One region of the Ruegeria sp. HKCCD6157 genome, then DNA from elsewhere that is predicted to be linked to it. Evidence: riboswitches for the same ligand, from Rfam matches in the RefSeq annotation. Region 1 holds a riboswitch; each other region holds the start of a gene.
The links. Region 1 has a riboswitch for cobalamin ahead of GS612_RS00910 (DUF1636 domain-containing protein). Riboswitches for the same ligand answer to the same signal wherever they lie in the genome.
Positions count from the first base shown of each region.

Region 2: it holds a riboswitch for cobalamin, as region 1 does, so the genes downstream of both, GS612_RS19990 (DUF4198 domain-containing protein) here and GS612_RS00910 (DUF1636 domain-containing protein) in region 1, are expected to answer to the same signal.
Region 3: it holds a riboswitch for cobalamin, as region 1 does, so the genes downstream of both, GS612_RS10835 (aromatic ring-hydroxylating dioxygenase subunit alpha) here and GS612_RS00910 (DUF1636 domain-containing protein) in region 1, are expected to answer to the same signal.
Region 4: it holds a riboswitch for cobalamin, as region 1 does, so the genes downstream of both, GS612_RS09740 (DUF1636 domain-containing protein) here and GS612_RS00910 (DUF1636 domain-containing protein) in region 1, are expected to answer to the same signal.

Region 1 is NZ_WVRB01000001.1:210,977-218,518, reverse strand. Features, by position in the region: gene GS612_RS00930 (inositol monophosphatase family protein) at 1-418, shown strand, start outside; gene GS612_RS00925 (iron ABC transporter permease) at 442-1,452, opposite strand; gene GS612_RS00920 (ABC transporter substrate-binding protein) at 1,454-2,404, opposite strand; gene GS612_RS00915 (ABC transporter ATP-binding protein) at 2,421-3,194, opposite strand; gene GS612_RS00910 (DUF1636 domain-containing protein) at 3,191-3,547, opposite strand; cobalamin riboswitch at 3,644-3,841, opposite strand; gene GS612_RS00905 (D-lyxose/D-mannose family sugar isomerase) at 3,941-4,606, opposite strand; gene GS612_RS00900 (carbohydrate kinase) at 4,623-5,549, opposite strand; gene GS612_RS20465 (ROK family protein) at 5,590-6,639, opposite strand; partial or broken gene GS612_RS20460 (GH1 family beta-glucosidase) at 6,616-7,542, opposite strand, start outside.
Region 2 is NZ_WVRB01000012.1:18,791-26,332, reverse strand. Features, by position in the region: gene GS612_RS20025 (hypothetical protein) at 1-152, shown strand, start outside; gene GS612_RS20020 (hypothetical protein) at 145-1,143, shown strand; gene GS612_RS20015 (hypothetical protein) at 1,220-1,432, shown strand; gene GS612_RS20010 (energy-coupling factor ABC transporter ATP-binding protein) at 1,537-2,187, opposite strand; gene cbiQ (cobalt ECF transporter T component CbiQ) at 2,184-2,963, opposite strand; gene GS612_RS20000 (cobalt ABC transporter permease) at 2,963-3,538, opposite strand; gene cbiM (cobalt transporter CbiM) at 3,535-4,146, opposite strand; gene GS612_RS19990 (DUF4198 domain-containing protein) at 4,153-4,938, opposite strand; cobalamin riboswitch at 5,070-5,269, opposite strand; gene GS612_RS19985 (ROK family transcriptional regulator) at 5,391-6,515, opposite strand; gene GS612_RS19980 (sugar ABC transporter substrate-binding protein) at 6,768-7,542, shown strand, end outside.
Region 3 is NZ_WVRB01000002.1:147,826-155,367, forward strand. Features, by position in the region: gene GS612_RS10790 (SDR family oxidoreductase) at 1-12, opposite strand, end outside; gene GS612_RS10795 (NAD(P)/FAD-dependent oxidoreductase) at 206-1,537, shown strand; gene GS612_RS10800 (hypothetical protein) at 1,491-2,036, shown strand; gene GS612_RS10805 (MFS transporter) at 2,036-3,259, shown strand; gene GS612_RS10810 (DUF3833 family protein) at 3,256-3,873, shown strand; gene GS612_RS10815 (DUF3833 family protein) at 3,870-4,412, shown strand; gene GS612_RS10820 (hypothetical protein) at 4,442-4,666, opposite strand; gene GS612_RS10825 (hypothetical protein) at 4,675-4,926, opposite strand; gene GS612_RS10830 (hypothetical protein) at 4,929-5,081, opposite strand; cobalamin riboswitch at 5,193-5,397, shown strand; gene GS612_RS10835 (aromatic ring-hydroxylating dioxygenase subunit alpha) at 5,479-6,732, shown strand; gene GS612_RS10840 (hybrid-cluster NAD(P)-dependent oxidoreductase) at 6,738-7,542, shown strand, end outside.
Region 4 is NZ_WVRB01000001.1:2,018,532-2,026,073, forward strand. Features, by position in the region: gene GS612_RS09735 (SLC13 family permease) at 14-1,870, shown strand; cobalamin riboswitch at 2,098-2,305, shown strand; gene GS612_RS09740 (DUF1636 domain-containing protein) at 2,397-2,768, shown strand; gene cobW (cobalamin biosynthesis protein CobW) at 2,770-3,825, shown strand; gene cobN (cobaltochelatase subunit CobN) at 3,831-7,124, shown strand; gene GS612_RS09755 (cobalamin biosynthesis protein CobG) at 7,121-7,542, shown strand, end outside.

The sequences.
Region 1 (7,542 bases):
ACATGAGACCTATTTGGGTGTGGTTGATAGCGGGGCCAGCCTGAACGGGCGACCGATAAAAGTGTCGCACACCACGCGTCTGGATCAATCGGTTCTTTACGTGAATGAAGGCGACAAAATTTATCGCGATCATCCTGACCTGTTCAGCCGGCTGATGAATGCAGGGCAGACGCGCCGATTTGCCTATGATTGTTATCCCCATGCCTTGCTTGCTTCGGGGCATATCGATGCTGTGGTGGATTACGATCTGCAACCTTATGACTATCTGGCGCTCTCACCTCTGATCACGGCTGCTGGCGGAGTGATGACCGATTGGCACGGGCATGCGTTGACCCTCGATTCAGATGGCGCGGTCGTTTCCGCCGCAACCCCTGAATTGCATGCTGAACTGCTTGACCTCATCAATGTCGAAAAATGACGGTGTTGCGCAACCTTGGAAAACTATCTCCCGCGATCAGATTTGAACAAATACAAAAAGACAAAAAGTGATCCTATCGACGTTGTGACGATTCCCACGGGCAACTCCTGCGGAGCCAGAAGAAGGCGTGACAAGATATCGGACAGTGTCAGCAGAATCGCGCCCACGATCGCCGAGACGATCAGAAGGTTTCGGTGCAGAGTTCCGGCGATGCCGCGTGCAATATGAGGCACCATCAGCCCGACAAAGCCGATGACACCGGCAACGGAAACGAAACTGGCCGTCGCCAATGCGGCAACGAAAAACATGCTGAACCGCAGTCCTTGAACGGGAATACCCAGTGACGAGGCTGTGAAATCCCCGGTCAGCAGCGCGTCAAGCCACCGGCTGCGGTAAAGTGAATAGCTCAGGATCAGGCCCAGTCCGATCAGGACAAGCGGGAATGTTTCCCATCTTGCCAGTCCCAGGCCGCCAAGCATCCAGAATATCACCGAATGAGCAGCGCGATTGTCGCCAGAGAAAATCAGGTAGTTGGTGATCGCGGAAAACAGAAAGGACACCGCCAGGCCAGCCAGGATCAGTTTTTCGGGTGCGCTTGTACGCAAGCCCTGAACCAGCGCCAGAACAATGCCGGAGGCGATCAGACCACCGCAAAATGCTGCCAACGGTAACGTCCAGATTCCCAGAACATCACCCGTGACGGTGATCACCAGAACGGCGCCGGCAGCAGCACCCGAGGACAGACCGAACAGAAACGGATCTGCCAGGTCGTTTCGCGTCGTTGTTTGCAAAACGACACCAACGACGCCCAGTCCCGCACCAATCACGGCGGCAAACAAGGCACGGGGCAGGCGAAGGTCGAAGACGATCCGGTGCAAGGGCGACATGTCTCCTTCCACCAGACCGGTTCCGAGGCCGATGGCCGAAAAAACTTCGCGTATGGGGATTGGGGTGGTCCCGTAGACGATCGACAACAGCAAAAGGGCGGTCAGAACAACCGCCCCCAGCACTATCAAACGGCCCAATCGGACCATATCAGTTGGTCTCCGGGTGCATCGCCTTCGCCATCTTCTCGATCGCCTCGATATTTGCCGGGCCGGGCGTCAGTTCCTCGTAACGCAGGCCAATCCAGCGCTCGTTCTTTACCGCGTCCGTTTGTGACATCACCGGGTGATCCTTGAGGAACTGAAAGGTGTCCTCTGCGCCGTTGCCGGACTGATAATCGAGCAGCACCAGAAATTCCGGGTTGGCCGCTGCCACGGCCTCCCACGACGTGCGGCCCCAGCTGGTATCCAGATCATGCGTCACGTTCGCGCCACCCGCCGCTGTGATCATCGCATCGGGAATGGCGAACTTGCCGGCGGTGAATGGAGCATCGGCCGGTCCGTCCAACAGGAATACGCGGGGCTTTGCCAGATCGGCTGTTTTTGCTTCGATGGCTGACAATTTGTCTTTCCAGCCGGCAACCAGCGCCTCGGCCTTGTCTTCGACCTGCATGACCTTGCCCAGACGCAGAACGTCATCAATCAACAGGTTCATGCTGGCCTCGGGGCGATCCTTGTCCAGATGCACGCAGCTTTCGGTCAGGATCATGGTCTTGATACCAAAGGGTTCCAGCGTGTCGGGCGTGACATCTCCGCCGGGTTTCATGCCATAGTACCAACCGGCAAAAAACAGATCGGGTTCGACGGCCACAAGGTTTTCGATCGTCGGGTATTTAGGGGCAAGCTCTGGGATGTCGCCACGCTGAGCATCAAAATCAGGGCTTGTTTTGTACCAGCCGGTAATTCCGGTAAGCCCCACGATCTTGTCCTGAAGGCCGAGCGCAAAGGCCATATCCGTCATGTTCATGTCATGCACGACCAGACGTTCCGGCGCCGAGTCAAAAGCCAGCGGTTCGCCGCAATTGTCCACGGTGACGCCCTCTGCTGCCACCCCACTTGCCAAGCCAGCGAAGACGACCACTGGCCAGAGTTTCTGCATCATATGTAAGCTCCTGTTATTATGACAGTTTCCGTTTTCGGATATCCAGTGCGGGGATCATGCGGCCTTCGTGCTGAAAGCACAGATAATCCACGCCGAATGTCTCACGCACCCGGTCTGGGGTCAGAACTTCGCCAACAGGCCCGAACCCTGTCAGACGCGTGGCTTTCATCAACGCCACATGGCTGGCGAATTCCGGGATCATGACCAGATCATGGACGATCATGACGACCGTTACCCCCAGATCAGCGACCAGAGACAGCATGTGCCCCTTGGCATCGGGGTCCAGATGGTTGGTTGGCTCGTCCAGAAACAGCAACGACGGATTCTGGGCCAGCGCGCGCGCGATATGTGCGCGCTGACGTTCTCCGCCCGACAGTTGACCCATCGTCTTGTTGGCAAAATGCGACAGCTCGGTCGTCGTCAGCACCCGTTCAAGATCAGCCTTGTGCTGAGCCACCGAACGTTCGCCCTGAATCGGGATTTGTCCCAGCGCAACGTAGTCTTGCAGGCGCATCCGTCCGTCGGGCATTTCCTGCTGTCCGACCACAGCAATGGAGCGGGCGCGTTGGCGGGCGGACAGGGTACGAAGGCTTTGGCCTTCTATCCAAACATCACCCAAGGCAATCCGTTCAATCCCGCACAGCAGTTTCAATAGAGTGGTCTTACCGGCGCCGTTCGGCCCGGCGATTGCCAGAATTGATCCTTCTTCCAGACGAAAGGATACATCCTGCAACAGGATATCACCATTGAGCGCGTAGTACTCCAGATCCTCGGCAACCAGAAAGCTCATGATGTCCCTCGGGATGGCAAAGCGGGTATTCGCGACAGGGTCTTTGCGAAAAGGGCAGGAGGGCGGTCCGAAGCGCTGGTCCAGCCATCGTCGCTGTCGCCGAACTGGGTCGCGAATTCGACCAGGGCATCCAGGTCGTGTGATGTCTTAATGTCGCCGAACAGGTACTGCGCTTTGCCTGCGGCCTGAAATCCGACGGTCATGGCCCGTTCACAACCTGCCATGCAGGCCACCATTCGGGTTTCAAAACCGTCAGGCAGCTGAGCATCCAGCGCGTCTTGCGCAGCCTCGGCAGGCATCGTCCCCTGACATGTTGAACAGATCAGAACGTAGTGATCAGAATAGCAGGTCATTGCCGTCTCCGTCGTTTGCCAGATGCAGACAGAGGGCACATACCCAGATATTACGCAAACGCGCCATCAAGCCTCCTTCGGGGACGCCCCGCCCCGGGTTGGTTACCATGCGATGGCAGGTCTCCTGACTTGCGGGTCAAGGCTCGGCCCACCTTCCCAACCCATACGGGTCAGTGGTGAAGTGGCGTCGCTCTCCGCTTACAGTTGCGGGGGCAGTCACGGACTTGGCACATTCCAGCGCCGCACCGTGTTCCCATTTTCATCCCTTACGGAACCATCCCGCTCAGCTAGTCCGGCTATGCCAGACTTGTCAAGCGGCAGGCGAAAGGGTGGTGGATGGAATTGCAACAGTTGAGCCAGCGATCCTGCTGCGCCAGCCCGGACCGAACGGTGTCAATAGTCTGATACAAGAAGAAAATCCGGATCGGTATCTTCCTCGACCTTCGAAAACCGTGGGATCGGCTCTTCGAACACATTGTCCGTACGGTCGTCATTCACGGTCGATACCTCGCCAATAAGGCAATCGCCGCGCTCGGCCCAGAAAGCGTGCCAGATGCCGGGCATCAAAGTTACGCTTTGCCCCGGCTTCAGCCGCAAGTGTTCTCCGGGTTGCAAGGTTACAGGGCAGGCATCGCTTGGGACCGTCACCGGGTTGTCGCGGTCGACGCCACCGTTTGGATCCGAGGCATGGATTTCCAGAACGAGGTCGCCGCCGCCCCGGTTTATGATGTCTTCTGCCTTGACGATATGCCGGTGCATCGGAGAAAGCTGATTGTCTTTCGAGATCAGTAGTTTCTCCGCATAGAGCATCCCGCGCCCGGATTTCAGATCCTTCGCCTCGCCATTGCGCAGAGTGAACAGAAACAGTCCAAGTTCGTCGAAACGGCCTTGTGCGTAATCGGTTATGTCCCATCCCAGCCCGCGGCCGCGGATCGTTTCCGCCAGAGGGCTGCGCATTTTCTCGGGCGACCAATCCGCAAAGGGTGGCAACACGGCACCGAAGGACTGAATGAATGCTTGTGCCTGGGTCTTGATACGGTTGATTTCGGATCGTTTCATCATGCCATCCCGCAGGTCAAAGCTCGTGCGCCCAGGGGGGTTCCGCCCCGGCTCGGGAAACGGTCACGGCCGCCACGTCAGCGCCCAGCTCCATGGCTGCTTGCAGGCTTTCAGCCGTCAATCCGCGCAGACCTGATTTGGTCAGATGCCCTGCACGGCTGAGACCGGTCAGGACGCCGGCGTTGAACGTGTCACCTGCGCCGATCGTGTCGACCACTTCAACGGGCTTCACAGGAACCGAGACTTCGGAACCATCCGCCAGATAGCCGTGCGCCCCGTCGCTGCCACGCGTGACGATGACAACGGAAGGACCCGCCTGCAACAGCACAGACGCCTTCGCGGCTTCGGATTCAGCGCCCGGAATGATCCAGTCCAGGTCCTCGTCTGAAACCTTGACGATATCCGCTTGTGAGATCATGCGGTTCAAACGCGCTCTGAACCGGGTTTGATCCTTGATGAAACCCGGGCGGATATTCGGATCCAGCATCACCGCCCGGTCGGAACCGTGGCGGTCCAGAAGGGCGGCATAGGCATCTGCGCAAGGTTCACAGGCAAGGCTGATTCCGCCGAGATACAGGGCTGAGACAGCAGGAAGCTGATCGGGCATGTCTTCTGGCAGCAACATCCGGCCCGCGGTGTTTTCATCAACAAAGCTGTAAGTCGCGTGCCCTTCCGAGAGCTGCACAAAGGCAAGCGTGGTAGGACGGTCCGAGATGATCACATGTGTCGTGTCCACATGACTGGCTTTCAGCGCATCGATCAATTGCTGGCCGAACATGTCCGATGACAAACCTGTCAGCATCCCAACCGGAACACCCAGACGTCCCATCGCGACGGCTGTGTTCAGAACTGCACCACCGGTATGTGGCACAAAGCCCAGTGCACCCGACACGGTCGGTTCTGAGATCATATCTATCAGCGCTTCACCACAGCACAGGATCATGTCTTGGTCCTTCTCGGAATAGAAATTTCGGTTTGGCTGGTTACTGTCGCAGCGCGTTCTTGCAAAAGTTGTTTGCGCCGATGATCCCGAACTCTGCCTGTTCAGATACGTATAGGTTCAGGGAGCGGCGCAAGTCGCTGAAGCGGCCGCCGCCGTTGAACGCATCCTTGAAGTCGTCACTGAATAGCCAGCGGTTTTTCTCGGCAACGCCGCCGACAAGGAAAACGCCCCCCTCCGGCATCAAGGTGACCGCCAGATCACCCATCAAAGCACCCAGATGGGTGGTAAAAATCTGCGCGGCTTTTTCGGCGACCAGATCGGTGCCGTTACGGGCATCGTTCAGAATGTCCTTTGCAGAGCGCGCCTGAGTTCGCGCTTGACCGGCTGCAAATTCAACCGCCTGATACAGGATCGGCAGGCCGGTTCCGCTTAGGAACATTTCTGCTTCCAGCGCTAGGCTGTCCCCAAAGAAACAGCTCGGTGCGATGCGACGTGCCGCCTCAAAGATATCAACTTCGTCGCGATGGCGCGGGTACAGGCCCACGTGCCCGCCTTCGCCGGAAACCGTGTGATACCTGCCTTCGGAATATAGCAACGCACCAACGCCAAGCCCGGTTCCGGGCCCTACAACCAGCCGTGTGCCTGCGGGCGGCGTTGCCTGACCCTGCAAGACCGCAACATCCGACCGGGTCACCTCGGCCACCGACCACGCCGCAGCGGTGAAATCATTTATGACAAAGGTGCGCTCTGCTCCTGTTGCTTTCGCCAACTCGGTTTCCGAAAGATCCAGGTTTGCGTTTGTCAGCTGAATCGTTCCGTCCCTGACCGGCCCGGCTCCGGCTGCTACGACGGCCTGTGGGTTGGTTCCGATCTCGTCCCTGAGATCATGAAACGCCTCCAGCAGATCTTCCAATGTCCCCGTCGGGTGTTTCCGAAGATCTGCCAATTCTCCGTTCGTGACGACGCCCAGACGTGTGTTCGTACCGCCGATATCCGCAACCAGGTTCCAATGCTCATGCACGGCACCGAATGGTTGCGCTAACGGCTGAGAGACGCTCTGACCCCCGGACAGGGCGGATTTCAGCGCCATGAAAGACGCTTTGGGCGTTCTCGCAAGTGTTTCGAAATCCACGTCCACCAGTCCAAACCTCTTCTCGTACCCGAAGGCCCATTCATAATTGTCCAGCAGCGACCAGACAAAATAGCCATTCACCGGAACACCTTGTGCCAAAGCGTCCAGCACGGCCGCAAGGTGCTTGTCGAGATAATCGATACGATCATCGTCCTGCACGCGCTCCTCACTCGCCATACCGTTTTCGGTGATATAGATTGGCAGCGCGCCCGTATAGTCTTTCCTTGTTCTGACAAGAAAGCGGGTAAGGGCAGAGGGATCGATTTCCCATCGCATCTGCGTTTTGGGTAACGGTCCGGGAACCTCTTGCAGGCTGGGCCAGGCGGCGTCCGCCGGGGCAATCAATTTTCGGGTATAGTAGTTCAACCCGCACCAATCGACCTGTGTGCCGATGGTTTCAAAGTCGTTCTGCCAGCCCTTGGGCAAGTGCGGCTCCAACCCCTCCAGGGCTGTTTGGGGATATTCCTTGTTGAAAACACCGCCAAGGAAGAACCGGTTGTAGATCGCATCGTAGCGATCTGCCGCAAGCCGCGCTTCCGCGCTGTCATCTACTGGCTCGGACCATTCGAGGTTGAACACGGCACCCAGATTGCCCATCCCAAGACTGCGCATGGCCTGAATCGCCCGCCCGTGGGCCAACAAAACGTGATGCATCGCCCGGGCGGCGGCGCGGATATCGCGCAGACCGGGCGCATGGTGGCCTTCAAAATGGCTCAGCCAACTGACACACCAGGGTTCGTTGATCGGCGCGGCACTGAACATCCGGTCTCCGATCCGACCCATGATGACCTGCGTATAATCCGCGAACCAATCGGCGATATCGCGATTGCACCATCCCCCCTGATCCGCAAGCGCTGACGG
Region 2 (7,542 bases), on a different contig from region 1:
CCTCCAACACGTTGCTTCTGGCCAAGCTTTTCGGGGCCTTTACCAAAGCCAATACGGATGCGGATGACGGCAGCGCAACCAAGGCCGGCAGCCAATCCGTTCTGGATTTCCTCAATGGCCTGAGCGCCCCTGCGGAGGACGACGATGAGTGACACCAGCACAAATGCAACCCCCGAACCGGGCATCGATGAAAGCCTTGCAGAGGCCATCATCAATATTCTTGAAACCACCAATTCTCCGGCGATACAGCGCGCCCGAGAGGTTATAGCCCACAGGCTGGCCATCGCTGGCGACATTGCCCCATCCCGCATCCCTGCCCCGCGCAACATCACCGAGATCGGCGGCTACATAAATCTGCTCAGCGAGTATGGAGAGGCCGAACAGCGCGCGCGCATGATCGCGGCCGCTCTGGGCATAGCAGGGCCGCAGATTTCGCTGCCACAGCCCGGTGCCGTTCCACCGTTGTCCTTTGTCACACGTGACGGCGCCCGACCTGCGGGGCCGCAAAAACCCAGCTTCCCGTTGACCTATACGATCCGCAGCGACTTTGTTCCGGCCTTTGACAATGCGGTGCAGGAAATCACAATCCGCGGTGGCGCGGTTCCGATTTTGACACCTTTCAGGGTCCTGCCTGCTGCGGGGTCTGCACCCGCAACAGACGGCTCTGCGCAGCTGGCTTTGATCGGCCGGACATTCAGTCTGGCGCCAACAGCGGCTTTGCACGCCGTGGCGACAGACCCTTTGTCGCTCAGCCGTCCGACGGCTGGTGGCGGGTTCGAGGTTATGGTTCGGGTCATCGACGCAGCCGCTCCGATCGCCGGAACCATCGCGGTGGCGGACTGGACAAGTTGGGAATGCGACACCACTGCCTGTACCGAAGTCGACAGCAATGATGCGCGCTTTGCGCTCACACCACTGCTGAACGCCGCCGGGTGGCACCAGCCCGCGGATCCCGTCAATCCGACCAGTCTGTCAAATCCCGGAACCTGGGCGGAATGGCGCAACATCACCGGGCTTGTGCCGGGCGTCACGCGGTTTGCGGATGAGCTGCAACTGCTTTATTCCGCTGAAATGCTCATTACCTCGCCGGTCTTCAATCAACTGGACAATGTCTGGACAGGAAGCGAGTTCGCTGCGCCATAGCACGGCTGCCTGAAACGCACGAAAGTGATTTGGCAATGCGCCCTTCATGAGGTTCAATGCATTCAGGAGGTCAGCCATGCAAAACCCCGAGCGTTTCGAGAAATTCTATTTCGCCAAAGTCGGCATGGGCGAAGCCTGTGGCTGTGCCGAGCGGATAATCGACGTGTTCGAATTCAACCGCAAAGGCGGTGCGCAATCCAGGCAACTTGTGAAACAGGACAGGCGCAGACGCGGGTCCTTTCGGGCATGGGCGGTCAAATATGGGCTGATGAGCCGCAGACGCACATAGCCAAGGCCTGACGACGCGCAAGGTTCGCTTTCCGTTTCATGGCGTGGCTCAGGCGGTATGATTGCATTTCTGAAACCACCATGTCCGGTTGCCACGAGAACAGGTCAGACCGGCACCAGCTTCCCGTCGCGAAGATCCAGTTCATCGGGCGCCAGTTCCAAGCGGAACGCCGGCGAATGACTGACAAGCAAAATCGCCTGTGGCAACGCGCGCAGGATTTCCAGCAGGCGCGCTTCGTTTTTCGTATCCAACGCATTCGTCGGTTCGTCCAGCAACAGCACTTCGGGCTCCATCGCCAGAACCGTCGCCAGGGTCACTAGCCGTTTTTCACCGCCTGACAATTTATGGGTAATGCGGTTCTTCAGGTGCATCAGGTCCAGATCGCCCAGAACTTTGTCGACGATGGCAAGTGCTTCGTCGCGGGTCTTGCCCAGATTGAGCGGACCAAAAGCAACGTCTTCGGCGACGGTCGGGCAGAACAGCTGATCGTCCGCATCCTGAAATACAAGCCCCACCCGGCGGCGGACCTCATGGAAATCAGCCTCTTCCACGCGTTGCTGACCAAAAACGGTTACGGTGCCCGAACACGGGCGCTGCAGCCCAAGCAAAATCCGCAGGAGCGTCGATTTCCCCGCTCCGTTCGGACCTGTCAGGGACAGGCGCTGCCCCGCGCTCAGGCTCAGGCTGGCCCCGTCCAGAACGGGTGGCTGGCCAGGGTAGGAAAAACAGATGTCTTCAAGCGCGATCAGTGTCATGCGAATTCCAGAACGATCAGACCCAGGCAGAGACCGCTGAAACCAGACGCAAACACAATGTCCGCGCGGGTCAGGGCAAATTCCTGAAGCAACGGCATACGCCCGGAAAACCCCCGGCACTTCATCGCGGCCAGGATGCGTTCTGATCTTTCGATCGCGCGCACAAGCATCATACCCACAAGGTAGCCAAAGCTGCGATATGTGTGCCAGTTTGTTGCTGGCCGAAATCCACGCACCTTCATCGCGGCGCGCAGCCGCAGGTATTCTTCGCGCAAGACCTCGATATACCGGATCGTGAACATCAGCAGGTAAACCAGCTTTTCCGGGCACCGCAGACGATGCAGGGCGTGGCCCAGTGTAACCGGCTCCATCGTCCCGACCAAAACCATCAGGGACAGGATCACGGCATTGGCGGTCAAGGCAATCTCGACCGCTTTCCAAAAACCCTGCCAGCTTGCGGGGAATCCCCAAAGCGTGAACATCGGATCCCCGGGCATGGAAAAGGGCAACAGGACCAGCATGAACAGGATGAACCCATCCATCATGGCCATTCGCTTCAACGTCTTTCGCCGCGGCAGACGTGAAACTATCAGAAGCGAAAGCGACACTGTCAGCGCCGCGCAAAGCGCGCCGAGGGATGACAGCGCCACGGTCACGACCGCAAAAACAACTGCCATGACGATCCGCATCCGAGGATCCAGCAGGCTGATCAGACCTTCTGGTCCGTCACCGGCTTCGGACAGTGTTTTTTCCTTGTGCCCCAGAACGTGTGCCATCAAGAGGCCAGCTTGCGGCGGGCCGCCATGTAAAAGCCCAGACCAAACAGACCAACGATGTACCCGATCCCGCCAAGGATGGTTTGTAGGTCGTTCTGTTCGCGATAGGCCGCAATCTCGCGCCTGAGCGGGCGCAATTCATCACGCACGGCTTTGGCGATAACCTGTTGTTCTTCGACGCTGAGAGACGCCGCCGAACCGCTGGCCGACGTGACAGCAGCCGAAGATGAGCCACCGTTTTCTGCCACGGCAACGCCCATGATCCGCGCGACATCTTCGGCAGACATCGTGACTTCGGCCACATGCCCGGCGCCAAGGTCGGCAAAAAAGGTGTGCGCCACGGCCGAGGTCGGCGTGTAGACAAAAAAACCGTCCGCATCAGTGACCGATCGACCCAGCTCGGCCCCATCCGGGCCGGTGACAATGACCTCGGTGCCGTTTGCCATGTCGCCGTTAGAAAAGCCAATTTCGCCCTCGATGACGTCTCCCGACTCGAAAACGCCGGCTATGACCTTGTGCGCCAGGGCAGGCACAGGTGCGCAGCACACGGCCAATATGACAGCCAGATGCTTCATGTGGCTGCTCCTCTGAAAAACAGCTCGGGCTTGACCTTGCGTGCCAACAACACGGCGAACCCGGTCAAAATCGCCTCGATGGCCATTACAGGAATATGGGCGAAGAAAACAAGCTTGGCGGCAGGCAGAAATTCATCCCCCGACAGCGCCAGCGAAAACGCGACCATGCCGGTTGTCGCCGCAATCGCAAACGCGCCGCCGATGCCCCCCCAAATCGCACCTTGCAAAGGCGTTCCACGCGCGATCAGACGACCGAACAACATTCCGGCCACCACAGCGGGAAAGGCGATATTGACGGTGTTGATCCCCAACACCGTCAACCCGCCAAAGCCGAAAAAGACCGCCTGTAGCAAAAGCCCGACGAACAAAGCCGGGAATGCGGCCCAACCAAGCAGCAGCCCGGCCATGCCGTTGAGGATCAGATGGACCGACGACGGACCAATGGGCACGTGGATCAACGATGCCACGAAGAAACTGGCTGACAGCACGCCCGCAGTGGGGATGCGATCAAGATCCAGAGACCTGAGACCCATGGCGATCCCGCCCGCGGCGGCTATGGCGCCGCCAATTACAACCGGGTTGGAAAGGGCTCCGTCGACGATGTGCATTTGGGGTTACTCCAGATCCCAGGCGCGGATCCAGATGACCGCATCCTGGCTGAGTTCTTTGCCCTCATGTTCGGTTGCCGGACCGGAACCAAGGGCGGCGAAACCCCAGTAACCGGCTTTTGGAACGCCGAACGAAAAATACCCGTTGTCGTCAGATATTGCGACCACCGCACCACCCGGCATTGGTGACGCCTTCGGTGCAGAAGCGGCCGAACTTTCCATGTCGGGTTCGGCTGCCATGTATTCGATCTCGATCTCGGCCCCCGCAACCGGCTGACCATCAGCCAGCACACGGCCCGTGAAAGTCGAACCCGCGATGATGTTGGTCGGCTTGTTCAGCGGGATAATCTCGGTCGGCAGACCCACGGGATTCATCCAATCGGTCGGCAATTCGTTGCGGTTCAGGAAGGCTTTGGTGAGCTGTTGGATATAGATGTCTTCGGATTCCTCGTAATAAGGCTGAGGAACCGTCACCAGCACATAGTCGCCCGACCGTTTGACCGGGACACTGCCTTTGAACGCCGCGCCCTCGTTCTGCCCGCCGGTGAACCGGATAGGTTCCAGCGTGTCCAGCAAATCGGTCTTTTCACCGTTGTGGATCACATAGAATTCCTGCGGCTTTTCAAGATCCATGACATGGCCATTCTCGAACGGATGCCAGAAAATCAGTTTGACCGGCACATCGCCCGGTTTCTCGATCATGGTGTCGGTGGTGTATTCCAAAAGGAAATGCGCATTTGCGATGGCAGGAAGAGCCACCGCGGCAGCGGCTGCGCTGAGCAGCGTTTTCATGAACAGTCGTCCTTGTCCCGTCGCGCCAATCCCGGCGCGAAATTCGTTTTGACCACGGGACATTCAACGCCAAATTACCCTTTCAGGCATCCTGGTCCGACGCACATCCCGTCGCCGATTAGGAGTGCCCCTTATGAGGGCACATGTCCGGCAGGTATCCTGACTTGCGGGTCAAAGCGTTGGACCGGCCTTCCCGGGCAAACCCCAGTGGCGTTTCAGCCCTGCTCGCCGCTTACAGTTGCGGGTGCAGTTGCGGAATTGGGCCTGAGCCCGCACCGCATTCCCTATTGATTCCAGAGCAAGCCCCGGAACCGGACATGCCGAGCGGCTTGCCAGACAACTCAGCCTTCCGTCAACGAAAATGTGTTACGGCCATCGAAAATAATGAGCTCGGCAGTTTGCGAGAGTGAACCAGTTTGTGAAATATCCAAGGCAACAGGGTGATTTCACATCTAAGCTTCTGAAAGATACCTTTCCGACAACGGCAGGCTTGCCGCGCCCAGTGAGCGTGCTTCCGGGCCCACGGTCCCTGCCAGCACGGCAGGGCGCTCGAGACCGGTCAGGTTAAGCTCAGACAGTTTGTCTTCGACCATTTCAACCAAACGCGCCTTGATGTCCTGCGGCATCCAGCCGTCAATCTTCACGCATTCGAAATCTATCAGGCTACAGGATGAGACAATCGCATAGGCAATCCCGCTCGCCGTCTGCTTCAACCAGTTTTCCAGTTGAACTTTTGGCACATCCCAACGCTGGGTCGTTTCCCAAATGGAATGCGACGTGACACCTGCCGTGGTGATTGCACGCTCGAGCACGTACAGGCTGGCCACATCGATAAGCGGCCTGACACCACCGACATCATCCGGCACAGGCAAGGGGCCGATTGCGCCCGAGTTTCCACGCCCTGAAAAGATTGCGCCATTGAGGACCACACCGCCGCCAATGAAGAAACCAATATAGAAGTACAGGAAATCCCTTGGCCCATCGGCTGGACCGAATACCAATTCCGCCCCACAAGCCGCAGTGGCGTCATTTTGCAGGAATACCGGAATATCGAGGCGCCGCGCCAGGTCAGCCTTCAGGTCTGATACGCGCCACGGGTCCATTTCTTCCTGAGGAACCTGAAGGGTCTGGGCCCAGTCCCATAGGTAGAACGGCATGGCAATCCCAAGTCCCGCAATCCTGCCTTTGGCCTCAGGCGGCATGGATGATATCATTTTGCCCAGACTCTCAGTGGAAAACTCCAAAGTGGCTTTCGGCGTTGGATAGTCATAGGTTCGCCGATCGCGTTGCCGTACATTTCCGACAAAGTCAGTCAAAACCAACTCGGCACTGCGACGCCCCACCTTGAGCCCAAAGAAAAAGGCACCATCCGGGTTAAGTCGCATGGGAACGGAAGGTTGCCCGACTTTCCCGCGGACCGGTTCGCCGCGCAAAAGCAAACCATCCTTCTCCAACAGCCGCATGATGACGGAAACGGTTTGTGCCGACAGTCCTGTCATGCGCGCGATCTCGGACTTCGAAAGGGCCTGGTGACGCCGGACAAGCGACAATACAAGCCGTTCGTTCCGGGCCCGCATCCCGCTTTGGTTGGTTCCGCGTACCTCTGACCCGTGCAGGCCAATCGAATTTTTCCGAGATGAATTTTCCGGCACGACCACCCCTTTCCTGCTGAAGAATGAGAAAGCCCGTCCGCACTGTCAATAATAAATAAGAGTGATTTATTTATTGACTCAAAATTCGAATCTTGTGATTGTTTCTTATGGGGTCAGGATTTTTGCCTGATCGCCCTCGTGCCCTACTCGGCATAGAAAAAACTGGGAGGATAATCGATGAAACTTGCAAAACTTGCGGGTGCTGCTGCGCTCGGGGTTACTGCCATGGCTGGCAGTGCAATGGCGGAAGGCGAAACTGTTTGCCTGATCACCAAGACGGACACCAACCCGTTCTTTGTCAAAATGAAAGAAGGTGCGACTGCAAAAGCGGAAGAGCTGGGAATGACGCTCAAAGCCTTTGCGGGCAAAGTTGACGGTGACCATGAAACGCAGGTGCAAGCCATTGAGACCTGCATTCTGGACGGCGCCAAAGGCATTCTGCTGACGGCCTCGGACACATCATCCATCGTTCCGGCCGTGAAGCAGGCGCGGGATGCAGGTGTTCTGGTTATCGCTCTGGATACGCCGCTGGAACCCATTGACTCGGCTGACGCGACCTTTGCCACGGACAATTTCCTGGCCGGGCTGCTGATTGGACAATGGGCCAAAGCCACGCTGGGCGACGCGGCCAACGACGCGAAAATTGCGACACTGGATCTTGCCGTCAGTCAGCCGACAGTGGATGTGCTGCGCAATCAGGGTTTCCTGCAAGGCTTTGGTGTCGATCTGGCGGACCCGAACGTAATCGGTGATGAAGATGACCCCCGTCTTGTCGGAAGTGATGTCACTGCCGGCAACGAAGAAGGTGGTCGCCGCGCGATGGAAAACCTTCTGGCAAAAGATCCCACGATCAACGTTGTTCACACCATCAACGAGCCTGCCGCGGCAGGCGCCTACGAGGCGCTGAAAGCCATCGGGCGCGAAAATGACGTGCTCATCGTTTCCGTGGACG
Region 3 (7,542 bases), on a different contig from region 1:
AAAGCTGCTCATGTGTGGGCCGATTCAGTTGTGTTTCACCATAATACGGCCTCGCATCCGCTTCGGATCAAAACGGTGGCGCAGGTCACGGAAGCTCAAACCAGAAGCCACAAGATAGTGCATCTGTTAAAAACTTCTAATCGGATTGATCCACTTGTGCCTACCCTGCGTATCTTCTTGTAAACTGTCACATAAAGAGGCTGGAATGTTCGACGAACCCCGGGGTGTACGGAAGAAAATCGCGATTGTAGGTGCAGGCATTTCGGGACTTTCCGCCGCTTACTATCTTTCAGAAAACAACGACGTGACAGTCTATGAGGCCGAACCTCGGCTTGGTGGCCATGCCCGCACGGTGATGGCCGGAAAGAACGGGGATCAACCGGTCGATACGGGCTTCATCGTCTTCAACTATGCGACATATCCCTACCTGACCCGGCTGTTTGATGAGCTGGGCGTGCCCGTGATCGAAAGCGAGATGAGTTTTGGCGCGACAATCGACAATGGCCGCATTGAATACGGGTTGAACAATCTGCGCACACTGACCGCTCAAAAGCGCAATCTGGCGCGTCCGGCTTACTATAAAATGATCGCTGATATTCTGCGGTTTGGCAAAGAAGCCCCAGAAGCCGCCAAGGACGATGACACCACGATTGGCGAATTGGTGGACCAGCTGCGGTTGGGTCATTGGTTCCGGCACAATTATCTGATGCCGATGTGCGGTGCCATCTGGTCTACGCCGGTCGAGTTCGTGGATCAGTTTCCCGCACGCTCTTTGGTGCAGTTTTTCCGCAATCACGCTTTGCTGGCAAGTGGTCGCGCAAACCAGCATCAATGGTACACGGTCAAAGGCGGCAGCATAGAGTATGTCCGCCGGATCGACGCGGCCCTTCGTGCGCGGGGGGCAGAAATACGTCTGGCCAGCCCTGTTCAGAATGTATCCCGTGACGAGATGGGCGTCACCATCCAAAGCCAGGGCGCCGTGGATCAGTTCGATGAAATCATCCTGGCCACCCATTCGGACCAGTCGCTTGCCATTTTGGGGGATGGCGCGACCCCCGCGGAAGCCGCTGCATTGGGCGCAATCCGCTACCAGCCCAATACGGCCATATTGCATTGTGACCCAGGTCAGATGCCCAAGCGGCGCGCCTGCTGGTCAAGCTGGACCTATCGTTCGCAAGCCGGAGATGTGGGGGTAACCTACTGGATGAACCGGCTTCAGAACATTCCGGACAGTGACCCGCTGTTTGTAACGCTGAACGCTTCATCAGAAATTCCCGCGGAAAAGATCTATGACCAGGTCGAATTTGCCCATCCGGTCTTCGACAAGGCCGCCCTGAAGGCGCAAGGGCAAATCCGCGAGATGCAGGGACAGAACCGAACTTGGTTTGCCGGTGCTTACAACCGGCACGGATTTCACGAAGACGGGATAGCCAGCGCGATGCATGTCGTTGCTCGAATAAATGGTGCCCCGCAAACCATCGGAGCTGAAAATGGCATTCCTGGGAAAGACCCGGCCCTATCTGTTGCCGCTGAATAAGGCGATATGGCGCACAGCGTTTCTTGCACTTTCCTTGCTGATCCCTAATGGGCTGATCGCATCGCCGGTCACGGAAGAACTGAACGATGCCCAGCTGCGCGGAACCGCGACGTTCCGGTATCTGGGTTTGCCGATCTATGACGCCAAACTCTATACGCCCAAAGGTGCGCCGTTCAGTTGGAGCGAAGATATCGCCCTGCAACTGACCTATCGCAAGAACATCAAGAAGAAAGCGCTGGTCAACTCGACGCTTGACGAGATGGACCGCATCGGCCGTTCAGCACCCGTTCGCGACCAACTGAACCGGTGTTTCAAAGCCGTGGCGAAAGGGGACAGTTATCTGGCGGTTTCTGATGGTCCCGACAAGGTCAGTTTCTGGCTGAACGGGCAAAAGACCTGTACCATGGCGTATCCGGGCATCAAGCGCAGTTTCATGTCCGTGTTCCTGGGAGACAACACGCGGTCCGCGTCCTTCACGCGCAGGCTACAGGGGCGGTGATGCGCTATCCCCGGGTCAGTCTCTATGCGTTGATGCTCGCTGCGGCGGGTATCCCGCTTTATATCCACTTGCCGCGCTTTGCAGCCGTGAACCTGGGTATTGGCCTTGGGGTCATTGGTACGGTGCTGCTGGTGATCCGCTTGGTGGATCTGGTGCAGGATCCGCTGATCGGTTGGGCAATCGACCGATGGCCCGGCGGCCAGCTTGCATTTGCGGCGATGGCGGCTTTGGGGCTGGCAATCGGGTTTCCCCTGCTTTTCAATCTGCCGCAGGGTGCCAGCGTGCCGGAACTGGTCGCGATCCTGATCTTGCTGTTCTCGGCGTACAGCCTGGGAACCATTCTTCTGTATGGTCGCAGCGCAACTCTGGCGAAGCGAACCGATCCGAAAGAGCTGATGACACTGGCCGCCTATCGTGAAGGCGGGCAGTTGACCGGGGTGGTCATCGCAGCCAGCGCTCCGGCCCTGTTGGTTGCTTTCGGGGCACACTCCCAAGGCTACCCCGCATTCGGAGCGTTTCTGGGGCTGCTGTCCGTTCTGACCTTGATACTGACGATCCCGATCTGGCGACGCGGACCGATCACCGGATCAGGCTTGTCCTTTGCAGGTCTGGGTCAGGCCGGTGGCTTGCGTCTTCTTGCGCTGGCTTTGGTCAACAGCCTCCCGGTTGCCATAACCTCCACCCTGTTTCTGTTTTTTGTGGAAGATCGGCTGCAACTGCCGGGCAAGGCGGGTCCTTTGTTGATCCTGTTCTTCCTGAGCGCAGGCGCGAGCGTCCCGCTCTGGGCAAAGCTCAGCAACAGAATTGGCCCGAAACAGACTCTGATTATCGCCATGCCGCTCTCGATTGCCGGCTTTATCGGCGCTGCCACACTGAGTGCAGGAAATATTGCGGGTTTTGCAATGATCTGTCTCGCCTCGGGCGCGGCGTTGGGCGCGGATATGGTCGTGTTGCCGGCAATGTTCTCGATCGTCCTTACACGGGCCGGGCTGAACGCATCAGCCGCGTTTGGCATCTGGTCCTTCGCTGGCAAACTGGGCCTCGCCCTAGCTGCCTTTTTCACTCTGCCGCTGCTGGAACGCAGCGGTTTCACCCCCGGTCAAACCAATTCCGCACAGGCGCTGGATACACTCAATCTTGCCTATGCGGTGCTGCCCTGTATCCTGAAAGTCGGAGCGTTCGGGATGGTGTTGACCCTGCCCACCGAGGTCACAAGCAAATGAACGCTTTCACCATCATCCTTCTGGTCCTTCTGACCGCTGTCTTCATCCGCGCAAGGCTGCTGAGCTTTCGCGCGCAATCGCCGTCGGATTACAGTGGCACCGGGCCAAATTTTTCGCTGAAAAAACACCTGAACGGAGAGATCTTGTCCGAGGGCCTGATCTATGGCCCCAATGGCAAAATGTCGAACAGTTTTGTCGCGCGCATGTTCGGCGAATGGCAAGGCAACTCGGGCACGCTGACCGAATACTTCACCTATTCCAACGGAAAACAGATGACCCGCAAATGGTACCTGACGCTGGGAACCGGCAACACGTTCACGGCAATGGCGGATGATATCGTGGGCGAAGGTCGGGGCATCATCTCGGGGTCCACGGTAAAACTGACCTATCGCATCATTCTGCCAGATGACGCCGGTGGACATACGCTGGACGTCACCGATTGGATGTACCTGACAGAAACCGGCGTCATCATGAATCGGTCCGAGATGCGCAAGTTTGGCGTCAAGGTCGCGGAACTGATCGCCACAATGCGTCCAAGCCCCAGATCGAAACCGATTCATCCAAGTGGGTCAAACGGGTATGACGCGACTTCGGAAGGGAAGCCGTTGCAATGATCACCTTTCGCTCTTTCATCGCCTGCATTGCCATCGCAAGCCTTGCAATTTTGGCGGCCTGCTCCAGCAAACCGAAGATACCAAAAACGTTTCTGTCGGACCGACAGTTGAACCTCGAGGAATTTTTCGAAGGCAAAACAGTGGCCTACGGTCAGTTTCAGGATGTTTTGGGAAATATCCCCCGCAGATTCACGGTTGATATCGACGGGACATGGGACGGCGAAACCCTGACCCTGGTCGAAGACTTCGTCTACGACGATGGCGCGACGGAACAGCGCATTTGGACATTGACCAAAACCGGAGAGGATACGTGGACCGGTACGGCGCCTGGCGTGCTGGGCACCGCCAGCGGGATTGAGCGCGGGGATACGTTCAACTGGAAATACAAGATCGACCTGCCGATCAAGGACGGGACCATGCGTGTCAAATTCGACGATTGGATGTGGCTGCTGGATGACGACCGTCTGCTGAACCGCGCGTATGTCTCACGCTATGGCGTCCGTCTGGGTGAAGTCATCCTGTTCTTCGAGAAGAAATAGGGCCGCCAGGACCGGTTTCATCACAAAAGTCAGTAGAAAATAAACTCGTCCACCAATGCTGTCGTCGATCCCTTGACCTCACCGGCCGTGTTTGCCCTTGGCCCGTCCGAGGCTGCACCCTCGGCGCGTTCGCCGCCCTCGACCTTCAGGCGCGCGCGTTCTATCTGCCCCCAGAGGAAAAACAGACCATCTCGTTTTCCCATGAGGCGCGAAGGAACTGTTGTCCGCAAAACACCTGTTTTCGGTTTTGGCATCTGCTCTCTTACTGCCTCCGGTGTTTTCCACCATTTTCGGAAAACGTAATGGTTTTTCCCGAAAAAGACAATTTTTTATGGACAAAATGAGGTTTTCTACCGGCCGTTGACAAGGTGGACTGACAACTCTCGCATGACGGATATTCGCCTTCTTCACCTGTCCCATTGAAAGCCAGCGCTATCCCAAAAGGATCAACTTCACCCAAAAGGGCTTGCTGCAAACCTCCTTCACTTGGCTTGACACTCTCTTTTCCAGCCATGCTCAGGCGACGTGCAGCGTTTCGTTTCTGATCAGAGCAGCCGGGCCTTCGCCGTCGCGGTTGGGGGATAATTTGGCGGCGCCGATGTCAGACGTGGCCGCATCCATCGCAAGGCCATCGGCCACCGCAAAACGCCATGCTGGCGGGCCTGCCACGCCCCTGTGCCAAGGACTGTGATCCCGGCGCCGTCCACGCTGCCGGAAAATTGCCATGTCTGTTTTGAAACCGGAAATGTCGCAAGCATTTCAGCGCTCAAGCGGGTAAAAAGTAGGCTGCCATCGTGAGGTGCCGCTGCTTGATTCTCAGACAGCGGAGAATTGGGAAGCCGGTGGAATTCCGGCACTGCCCCCGCAACGGTAAGGAAGGTCAGGTTCGACAATCAACCACTGGGACGAGGATCCCGGGAAGGTGTCGCAACCGGGTGCAAGCCCCTTTCAAGTCCGGAAACCAGCCTTGCAGATATGTCAAACCGCGGGTGGCGGTGGGGGCACGGGTTTCGGACGTGGTCCTCGCGCGCCTCCGGACGGTTCCTCCCTGTCATCTGCCCAAGCAATGCCGCGGGGCGCGGCAGGAGAGCCAGAAGTGAACAATGTCCAAAACCTGTTGGCGCGTCGAATCCCGGGCTATGCTCTGGAACGGGCCTTTTACACCGACCCCGAGATCTTTCAGACCGACCTGGAAACCATCCACTATCGCGAATGGCTCTTTGCCATTCCTGCTTGCGAACTGGTGAAAGCCGGCGACTATGTAACATACAACGTGGGTGCCTATCGCGTGATCATCGTGCGCGGCGCCGACAACCAGATCCGGGCGTTTCACAACACCTGCCGCCATCGCGGCTCGATCATATGCAAGGCGGCAAAAGGCAACGCGCCGAAGCTGGTTTGCCCATATCACCAATGGACCTATGAGCTTGACGGCTCTTTGCTGTGGGCCCGCGACATGAGGCCGGAGTTTGATCCCAGGCAGCATGGTTTGAAGACGGTTCATTGCCGCGAGTTTGCCGGGTTGGTTTACATCTGTCTGGCGGATGTCGCCCCGGATTTTGACACGTTCGCCAATATCGCGCGCCCGTATCTTGAGCCGCATGATCTTGCGAATGCCAAGGTCGCCTTCGAAAGCACGATCATCGAGAACGGCAACTGGAAGCTGGTCTGGGAAAACAATCGCGAGTGCTATCACTGCGGCGGCAACCACCCTGCGCTGTGCCGGACCTTCCCTGATGATCCGGGCGTGACGGGGATCGAAGGCGGTGAAACCCCAGCCTATATGCAAGCCCATTTCGACAGGTGCCAGGCAGCGGGTATGCCATCGCAGTTCTACCTGCACGAGGACGGCCAATATCGACTGGCGCGGATGCCGCTGAAAGAAGGGGCCGAGAGTTATACGATGGACGGGAAATCCGCCGTGCGCCGCTGGTTGGGCCGGTCGCCCTTTGCGGATGCGGGATCGCTTTTGAAGTTCCACTATCCGACCACGTGGAACCACTTTCTTGCCGACCACTCGATTGTTTTCCGCGTCACGCCGATCAGCCCGACAGAGACCGAGGTCACGACCAAATGGCTGGTCAACAAGGATGCCGTTGAAGGCGTTGACTATGACGTGAAACGTCTGACCGAAGTCTGGGTCGCCACGAATAACGAAGACCGTCAGGTGGTCGAGGACAACCAGCAGGGCATCAACAGCCCGGCCTATGTACCCGGCCCGTATTCAGCCATTCAGGAATCCGGCGTGCTGCAATTCGTGGATTGGTATTGCAACACAGTTTCGGCCCGCCTGGCGCCTGACTCCATGGCGGCGGAGTAAGGCTGATGAAAGACCTGAACACGCTTTCATCAGCCGTCTGGCAGGATGGAGAGATGCTGGAATGTGTCTCGGTCGTGCCCGAGATGCCGAACACCGCCAGCTTTTCGTTCCGTGCCCCCTCGGGGGCGCAGTTCGCCTATCACCCCGGTCAGTTCCTGACGCTCGAGATTCCGGCGCCCGGCCAGCCCGGAGGCGTTGTGCATCGCACCTACACGATCTCATCGTCGCCGTCGCGGCCGCGGTCGATCACCATCACCGCCAAAGCGCAACCCGACAGTATCGGCACGCGCTGGATGCTGGACAATCTTCAACCCGGCATGCGGATCAAGGCCATTGGGCCTGCGGGCCTGTTCACCAACGCATTGAGCGATGCGCGCAAGTTCCTGTTTATCTCGGCTGGCTCAGGCATCACGCCGATGATGTCGATGACCACCTGCATGTGGGACGAAGGCCGCGATCTGGACGTTGTCTTCATCAACTGCGCCAAAAGGCCATCCGAGATCATCTTCCGCCAGCGCTTGGAACAGATGGCCAGCCGCACGGATGGTTTGGACCTGAAATTCGTGGTGGAAGAGCCGGACCGCTACCGCCCATGGACGGGATATCAGGGTCAGTTCAACCAATTGATGCTGGGGCTGATGGCGCCGGATTACCTTGAGCGCGAAGTCTATTGCTGCGGTCCTGAGCCCTTCATGCAAGCGGTACGCGACGCGCTGGCCGGTCTTGGTTTTGATATGAACAACTACCATCAGGAAAGCTTCGGCGCGCCGGTGGAAACCGAGGCGGATCAGCCCGAGTTGGATGACGTTG
Region 4 (7,542 bases), 1.8 Mb from region 1:
CTTTACCTTCGAGATGGGGGTCGTTTGCTCCCTGCTGGCTTTCACCGTTTTTCTGTTCGTTTCCGAGATCATAAGGATCGACCTTTCCGCCATATTGGTTCTGGTTCTCATAGGCTTGCTCAGCTACGCGCCCGGGCTGGGAAATCTGGCGGATGTCACCCTTCTGTTCGACGGCTTCGCATCCAATGCCGTCATCTCGATCATTGCGGTCATGATCGTCGGGGCCGGTCTGGACAAGACGGGGATCATGAACAAGGTGGCTGCCGTCATCCTCAAATACGGTGGCAAATCCGAAGGCAGGGTTGTACCAATCATTTCCGGCACCGTTGGTGTCATATCCTCGTTCATGCAGAATGTCGGCGCCGCTGCTCTGTTTCTGCCGGTTGTCAGCCGAATTTCCACACGGTCAGGCATACCGCTGTCGCGCCTGCTCATGCCGATGGGATTCTGCGCCATTTTGGGCGGCACGATGACGATGGTGGGGTCGTCTCCTCTTATCCTGCTGAACGATCTGATCCTGACGGCAAATGACAGTCTGCCGGCCTCTCAGAAAATGGAGCCCTTCGGCCTGTTCTCGGTCACGCCGATGGGTGCGGTTCTGATCCTGACGGGAATTGGTTACTTTCTGCTGTTGGGACGTTGGGTTTTGCCCGAGGCTGAAGGGCCTGACAATACGGGTACCGGACAAGGGACACAGGAGTACCTGCAAAGGGTCTATGGCCTCAAAGCCGATGTGTTCGAAGTCGTGGTGCCCGAGGACAGCCCTTTGGTCGGCGAGATTCTGGCCGACATCAACCACGAAAACCACCTGTACATCATTTCCACCTTCTATCGCGGCAAAACCTCGATGGTTCAGGTTTTGACAGCGGAAATTGCAGCGCCGTGTCGGCTGGCCATCGTCGGCCGCCGTTGGGAGGTCGAGAAGTTCGCCGAGAAATACGGGCTGACCGTTCTTCCGGATTTGGACATTTTCGTCGAAGAGTTCGCCCCAACCAATGCAGGCGTGGCCGAGGTGGTCATCACGCCCGACAGCAAGCTGATCGGCAAATGCCCCCGCGAGCTTTTGTTTCGCAAGACCTACGGGATGTCGCTGCTGGCCATTCACCGCGGCGAAGAGACGCTGAGCCATGTCGAGACCGAGGATCACGAATCCACTCAGATCGGACTCGAAAAGTTTCAGGCGGGCGACATGCTTGTGGCGCATACCAGATGGGACAACCTGATGCGGATCAAACGAGATCCGGATTTCGTCGTTGTGACGACAGACTTTCCTCAGGACGAGCTGAGGCCGCAAAAAGTCGGCTGGGCCCTGGTATTCTTCGCCATTTCGCTGTCGTTGATCCTGTTCACGGACGTCCGGCTTTCACTCTGTCTTCTTACCGGCGCGGTGGGCATGATGCTGACCCGTGTGCTCAGCGTGGACGAGGCGTACCGCGCGGTCGGATGGAACACCGTATTCCTGCTCGCCTGCCTCATACCTTTGGGACAAGCCGTGCAGAACACAGGCACGGCCGCGTGGATCGCGCAGCAGATCATGATAATTCTGGACGGCTGGCCGCTCTGGTCGCTGCAAACCGGCATCGCCATTCTGGCGACGGCCTTTTCTTTGGTCATGTCCAACGTGGGGGCCACGGTCCTGCTGGTGCCTCTGGCGGTATCGATTGCGGTGGCGGCGGGTGGAAACCCGGCCGTCTTTGCCCTGACGGTCGCCATATCGACCTCGAACAGCTTCATCATCCCAACCCATCAGGTAAACGCGTTGATCATGGGTCCGGCCGGATACAAGGTGATGGATTTCGTCCGCTCCGGCGGAATAATGACGGCGCTGTTTCTGGTCGTCTCGCTGCTCATGATAAACGTCATCTATTAGCGCAAGAGGATCCAGGGTGTTCGGTGGTCTTGTCCCATCATCTGGACAGGTTCAGTCAAGGCACCCGTTCACTATAGTCTACGCCCCTTGCTGAAATACCGTTCGTCGCCGGGCCCACCTCAGGCTGGGTCCCGGCACACCATGCCGCCCATCGACGCCCACAGGTCGCTTTCCATGCCTCTGCATCATTGTTGCGCGCGACTCGCTTGACAAGCAGGCCAGCGGTGCCGCATGTCCCTTTCGTTGGTGTCGGTGAGAGCCGATGAAAAGGGAATGCGTCAACGGTCTTGCCGCCAAACGCAGCCGCCCCCGCGACCGTGAACGGAGAGGATGCCCAATGCCACTGGCCCGAAAGCCGGGAAGGCGGGACATCCGACAGAGGCCCGCCTCTGGCATCCGCAAGCCGGGAGACCTGCCAACAACCGAAGTTGAAACCGGGCGGGGTGTTCCGGTGTCGGGTCCATGACCAATCGTGGCCCGCATGAAACCCCGTCCCCCGCGAAGAGGATTTGGGGGGATGAGAGACATGACCGAGACCGCACCAGTCGAGTTGCTGGTCTGTACCACCTGCCGTCGCGGCCTGCCTGTCGAAGATGACGCGCAACGCCCGGGCGCTTTGTTGCACAAGGCCCTGGAACAGGCAGACCTGCCCGACGGTGTCACCCTGAAAGCCGTTGAATGCTTGTCAAACTGCGATCAAGGCTGTTCGATCGTGTTGCGCGGGCCGGGCCGCTGGACCTTCGTGTATGAAAACCTGAACGAAACAGATCATGTCGACGTCATCGTCGACGGCGCGACCAAGTATCTGGCCACTGAAGATGGTTTGGTGAAATGGCGCGAACGCCCCGAACATTTTCGCAAGAACTGTGCCTCGCGCATTCCCCCGATTGGAGCCTGACATGTCGAACCTCGAAAAACTCCCCGTCACAGTGATCACCGGCTTTCTGGGCTCGGGCAAGACCACTTTGGTGCGTCACCTGATGCAGAACCCACAGGGCAAGCGCCTTGCTGTCGTGGTCAACGAGTTCGGCGATGTAGGCGTCGATGGCGACATCCTGAAATCCTGCGCCATTCCTGATTGCCCGGCGGAAAACATCATGGAACTGGCAAATGGCTGCATCTGCTGCACCGTGGCAGATGATTTCATTCCCACCATCGAGGCCCTGATGGCGTTGGAGCCGCGCCCGGATCATATCCTGATCGAAACCAGCGGTCTGGCCCTGCCGAAACCGCTGCTCAAGGCATTCGACTGGCCTGACATCCGCTCGAAGATCACCGTCGACGGCGTGATCGCCTTGGCCGATGCCGAGGCTGTGGCCGCAGGCCGTTTCGCGCCCAATGTCGAAGCGGTGGACGCCCAGCGCATGGCCGATGACTCGATCGACCACGAAACGCCCCTGTCCGAGGTGTTCGAGGATCAGATCTCGTGCGCCGACATCATCCTGCTGACCAAGCCCGACCTCGCCGGCCCCGAAGGCGTGGCCAAAGCGCGCGAGATCATCGCCGCCGAGGCGCCGCGCCCCCTGCCCGTCGTCGAAGTGGCCGAAGGTGCCGTGGACGTGCGCGTTGTGCTGGGTCTGGAAGCCGCCGCCGAGGATGACATGGACGCCCGACCCTCGCATCACGACGGCCATCACGATCACGAGCATGACGATTTCGAAAGCATCATCGTCGAGCTGCCCGAGCAGACCGATCCGGCCCAGCTGGTCGCCAATATCGAACGCTTGGCCAATGAGCTGAACATCCTGCGCGTCAAAGGGTATGCCGCCGTTCAGGGCAAGCCGATGCGCCTGCTGGTTCAGGCGGTCGGCGCGCGGGTACGGCACCAGTATGACCGCCCGTGGGAACCCGGTGAAGACCGTCGTTCGCGTCTGGTCGTCATCGCCGAGCATGACGATATCAAAGAGGCGGAAATCCGCGAAATCCTCGTGGGTGTGCGTGAGGCCGCCGAGTAAGACACATGCACGTCGTCTTCCGCGAAAGCCACGGGCTCGAGGAAACCGAGACCCCAACCGATCTGGGCCAGAGCCCGGCGGATCTGGTGGTGCTGTCCTTTTCGGACAGCGACCTGGGCGCTTTTGCGGCGGGCTGGCATCGTGGTGGCGGACCGGAAGGGCGAATGCCGACCCTGCGGCTGGCGAATTTGACGGCGTTGAAACACCCGTTGTCGGTCGATACCTATGTCGAGCAGACGATGGAGGGCGCCAAGGGCATTTTGATCCGTCTGATCGGCGGCGTCCCCTACTGGGCTTATGGGTTGCAGCAGGTTCTGGCGCTGGCGCAGGCCAAGGGCATCGCGCTGGCGGTGCTGCCCGCTGACGGGCGCGAGGACACGCGGCTGGATGACTATTCCACCCTGCCGGTCTCGACCCTGCGGCGTCTGGTGCATCTGTGCGATACCGGCGGCGAGGTCGCGGCGCAGGCGGCGCTGGCGCAGATGGCTTTGGCGGCGGGGCTTTATGCCGGTCCGGTGATGGGCGCCAAGACCTTGCCCGAATGTGGCGTGTGGTGTCCGGATCGCGGCGTAATTCCGGTGGAAACCGCGTTCGAAGGCAAGGCCAAACGAATCCTCGTCACCTTTTACCGCGCTTACCTGACCTCGGCGGACACCGCCCCGATCGCGGCCCTGATCCGCAGCCTGCGCGCCCGTGGGTTCGAGGCGGTGGGCCTGTTTGCCCCGTCGCTCAAGGCGCCTGTAGCCGCCGACTGGTTGCGGGACCAGGTTGTTGCGCTGAACCCATCCGCCATTGTCAATGCCACTTCATTTTCGGGCAAAGGCGCGTCGGGAACATCGCCTCTGGACGCGGCAGGAGTGCCGGTGTTTCAGGTCGCTCTCGCCACCTCGCGCCGCAAAGCCTGGGCCGAGGCGGAACGCGGGCTGTCCCCCGCCGATCTTGCCATGCATGTGGTACTGCCCGAGGTGGATGGGCGGATTTCGGCGGGAATCGCGTCTTTCAAGGAACCAGGCAAACGTGATCCGCATCTGGAATACGCGCGCTTTGCACATCGGCCCGAACCGGACCGGATCGAAGCGATCATCGACCGTGTATCGGGCTGGCTTGCACTGAACGACAAACCCAAGGCAGATCGGATTCCCGCGCTGGTCCTGTCCACCTATCCCGGCAAAGACTGGCAGATGGCCCATGCGGTTGGCCTTGACGCGCTGGCCTCGGCCGAGGCGATGCTGTCCGATCTTGACGAAGAAGGCTATGACATCGCGATTGGCGCGCCGATTGCCGACACTCTTCTGGACGCCCGGATTTCGTGGTCGCTCGGGGATTATCTGGATGCGCTTGCGGATTTGCCCGAAACCCTGCGCACCGATCTGCACACCGTATGGGGCGCGCCCCAAGATGATCCGGCCTGTGCCGATGGGGCCTTCCATTTCACCGCAATGCGACGCGGCAAGGCGCTGGTCGCGCTGCAACCCGAACGCGGCACGCCCGAGCTGCGGGATGACGACTATCATGACCTCTCGCGCACCCCGCGCCACGGGTATGTCGCCTTCTATTTGTGGCTGCGCAAAGGGTTGGGTGCGGATGCGCTGATCCATATCGGCGCGCATGGAACGCTGGAATGGTTGCCCGGAAAATCGGTCGCCTTGTCAGCCGATTGCTGGCCCGAGGCGCTGATCGGCGATCTGCCGGTGATCTACCCGTTCATCGTGAACGACCCGGGCGAAGCCGCGCAGGCCAAGCGCCGGATCGGAGCGGTCACGCTGGGTCACATCCCGCCCCCGATGAAGGACAGCGGTACGCCCGATCGGATGGTGCGGCTTGAATCGCTGCTGGATGAGTTTTCCAACGCCGACGGGCTTGACCCCAAACGCCGCGACCGCTTGCAGGAAGATATCCGTGATGAGGCGCAGGCGATAGGGCTGGAAAGCGATCTTGGCCTCGATCAGGCAACCTGCACCGCCGAAGCCATCACCCGCATCGACCGCTTTGTCTGTGACATCAAGGAAAGCCAGTTTGGCGACGGGCTGCACATCTTCGGGCGCGTGCCCGAAGTGACGGGCGGTTTCGATCCGGCCCCTTCGGCCCACGCCGAACGCGACGCGCTGATCAAAGCGCTCGAAGGCAAGCGGATTGATGCCGGGCCTTCGGGGTCCCCCTATCGTGGCCGATCAGATGTTCTGCCCACCGGGCGGAACCTTTACACCACCGATCCGCGGTCGGTTCCGACCCGTGCGGCCTATGCTCAGGGTGTGAAACTGGCCGAAGAACTGGTGCGGCGCCATCTTCAGGAAGAAGGCGATTATCCGAAGGGGCTGATTGTCGATCTGTGGGGGTCAGCCACCATGCGCACGGCGGGCGAGGAATTCGCCATGGCCCTGCACCTGCTGGGCGTCAAACCCGTGTGGGACAAAGGGTCCGAGAGGGTTTCCGGCATCGAGGTTCTGCCGATCACCGACCTGAGCCGCCCGCGCCTGGACGTGACCCTGCGGGTCTCGGGCCTGTTCCGGGATGTTTTCCCGACGCTGTCCGCCTTGTTTGGCCAAGCGGTTCGCGCATTGGCCGCGCGCGATGAGGCAACGGACTGGAACCCCTATGCCGGGCAGGCGCCGGAAGCGCGGGTCTATGGACCTGCGCCCGGAAGCTATGGCGTCAATATGACCGAACTTTCCGAAGTGTATACCGACGAGGCCCGTGCGCAGGCCGGTGAAGCGTGGCTTGAGGCCAGCTCTTTTGCATTGGAAGGCGAACACATCTCGCAGGACAAGGACGGTATCACCCAACGTGTCGCAAATGCGGACAGCTTTGTCCATTTGCAGGACCTGACCGAAACCGATCTTCTTCTGGCCAACGATTATGCCACACACGAGGCGGGTTTTGCCGCCGCCAAGAAGATCGCCGGCGGAACCGCGCAGCTGTACCATCTGGACAACACCAACCCCGAAAACCCGCGTGCCCGCACTTTGCGTGAAGAAATCAGCCGAGTCGTCCACGCCCGTGCCGCCAACCCCGGCTGGATCGCCGGAATGCAACGCCATGGTTTCCGGGGGGCGGCTGAAATCGCGGCAACGCTGGATCATATGGCTTCTTTCGCGCATCTGTCTGGCACGGTCGCACCACATCTTTTTGACCTCTACCACGATGCCACTCTGGGCAACGAAGAGGTGGACGCGTTCCTGCAAGAGGCCAACCCCAAGGCACGCCAGGCCATGCAGGACCGGTTCCGCGCGCTGCTTGAGGCCGGGCTTTGGAACACGCGCCGGAACTCTATCCGGGCTGATCTGGAGGGATTGAGATGAGTGCACCAATTGTTCAGGGCTGGTGCCCGGGTGCCCATCGTCCGATGATGTCCGGTGACGGTCTGGTCGTCAGGGTCAGGCCCCGGCAGGCGCGTCTGGACGCCGATCAGGCACTGGGACTGTGCGATCTGGCGGACCGCTTTGGCAACGGCTCGATCGATTTGACCAATCGCGCCAATCTGCAATTGCGGGGCGTGGAAGAGGAAGACCATCAGCCTCTGCTCAAAGAGCTTTCCGCGCTGAACCTGCTGGATGCGGAACCCGGTATCGAAATACGCCGCAATATTCTGGTTACACCGCTCTATCAGGCGGGCGATTTGACCGCTCGACTGACCCATGAACTGATTGACCGGCTTGCGGAGCTGCCGGACCTGCCGGCAAAGTTCGGCTTTGCAATCGACACCGGCCGCGAACGTCT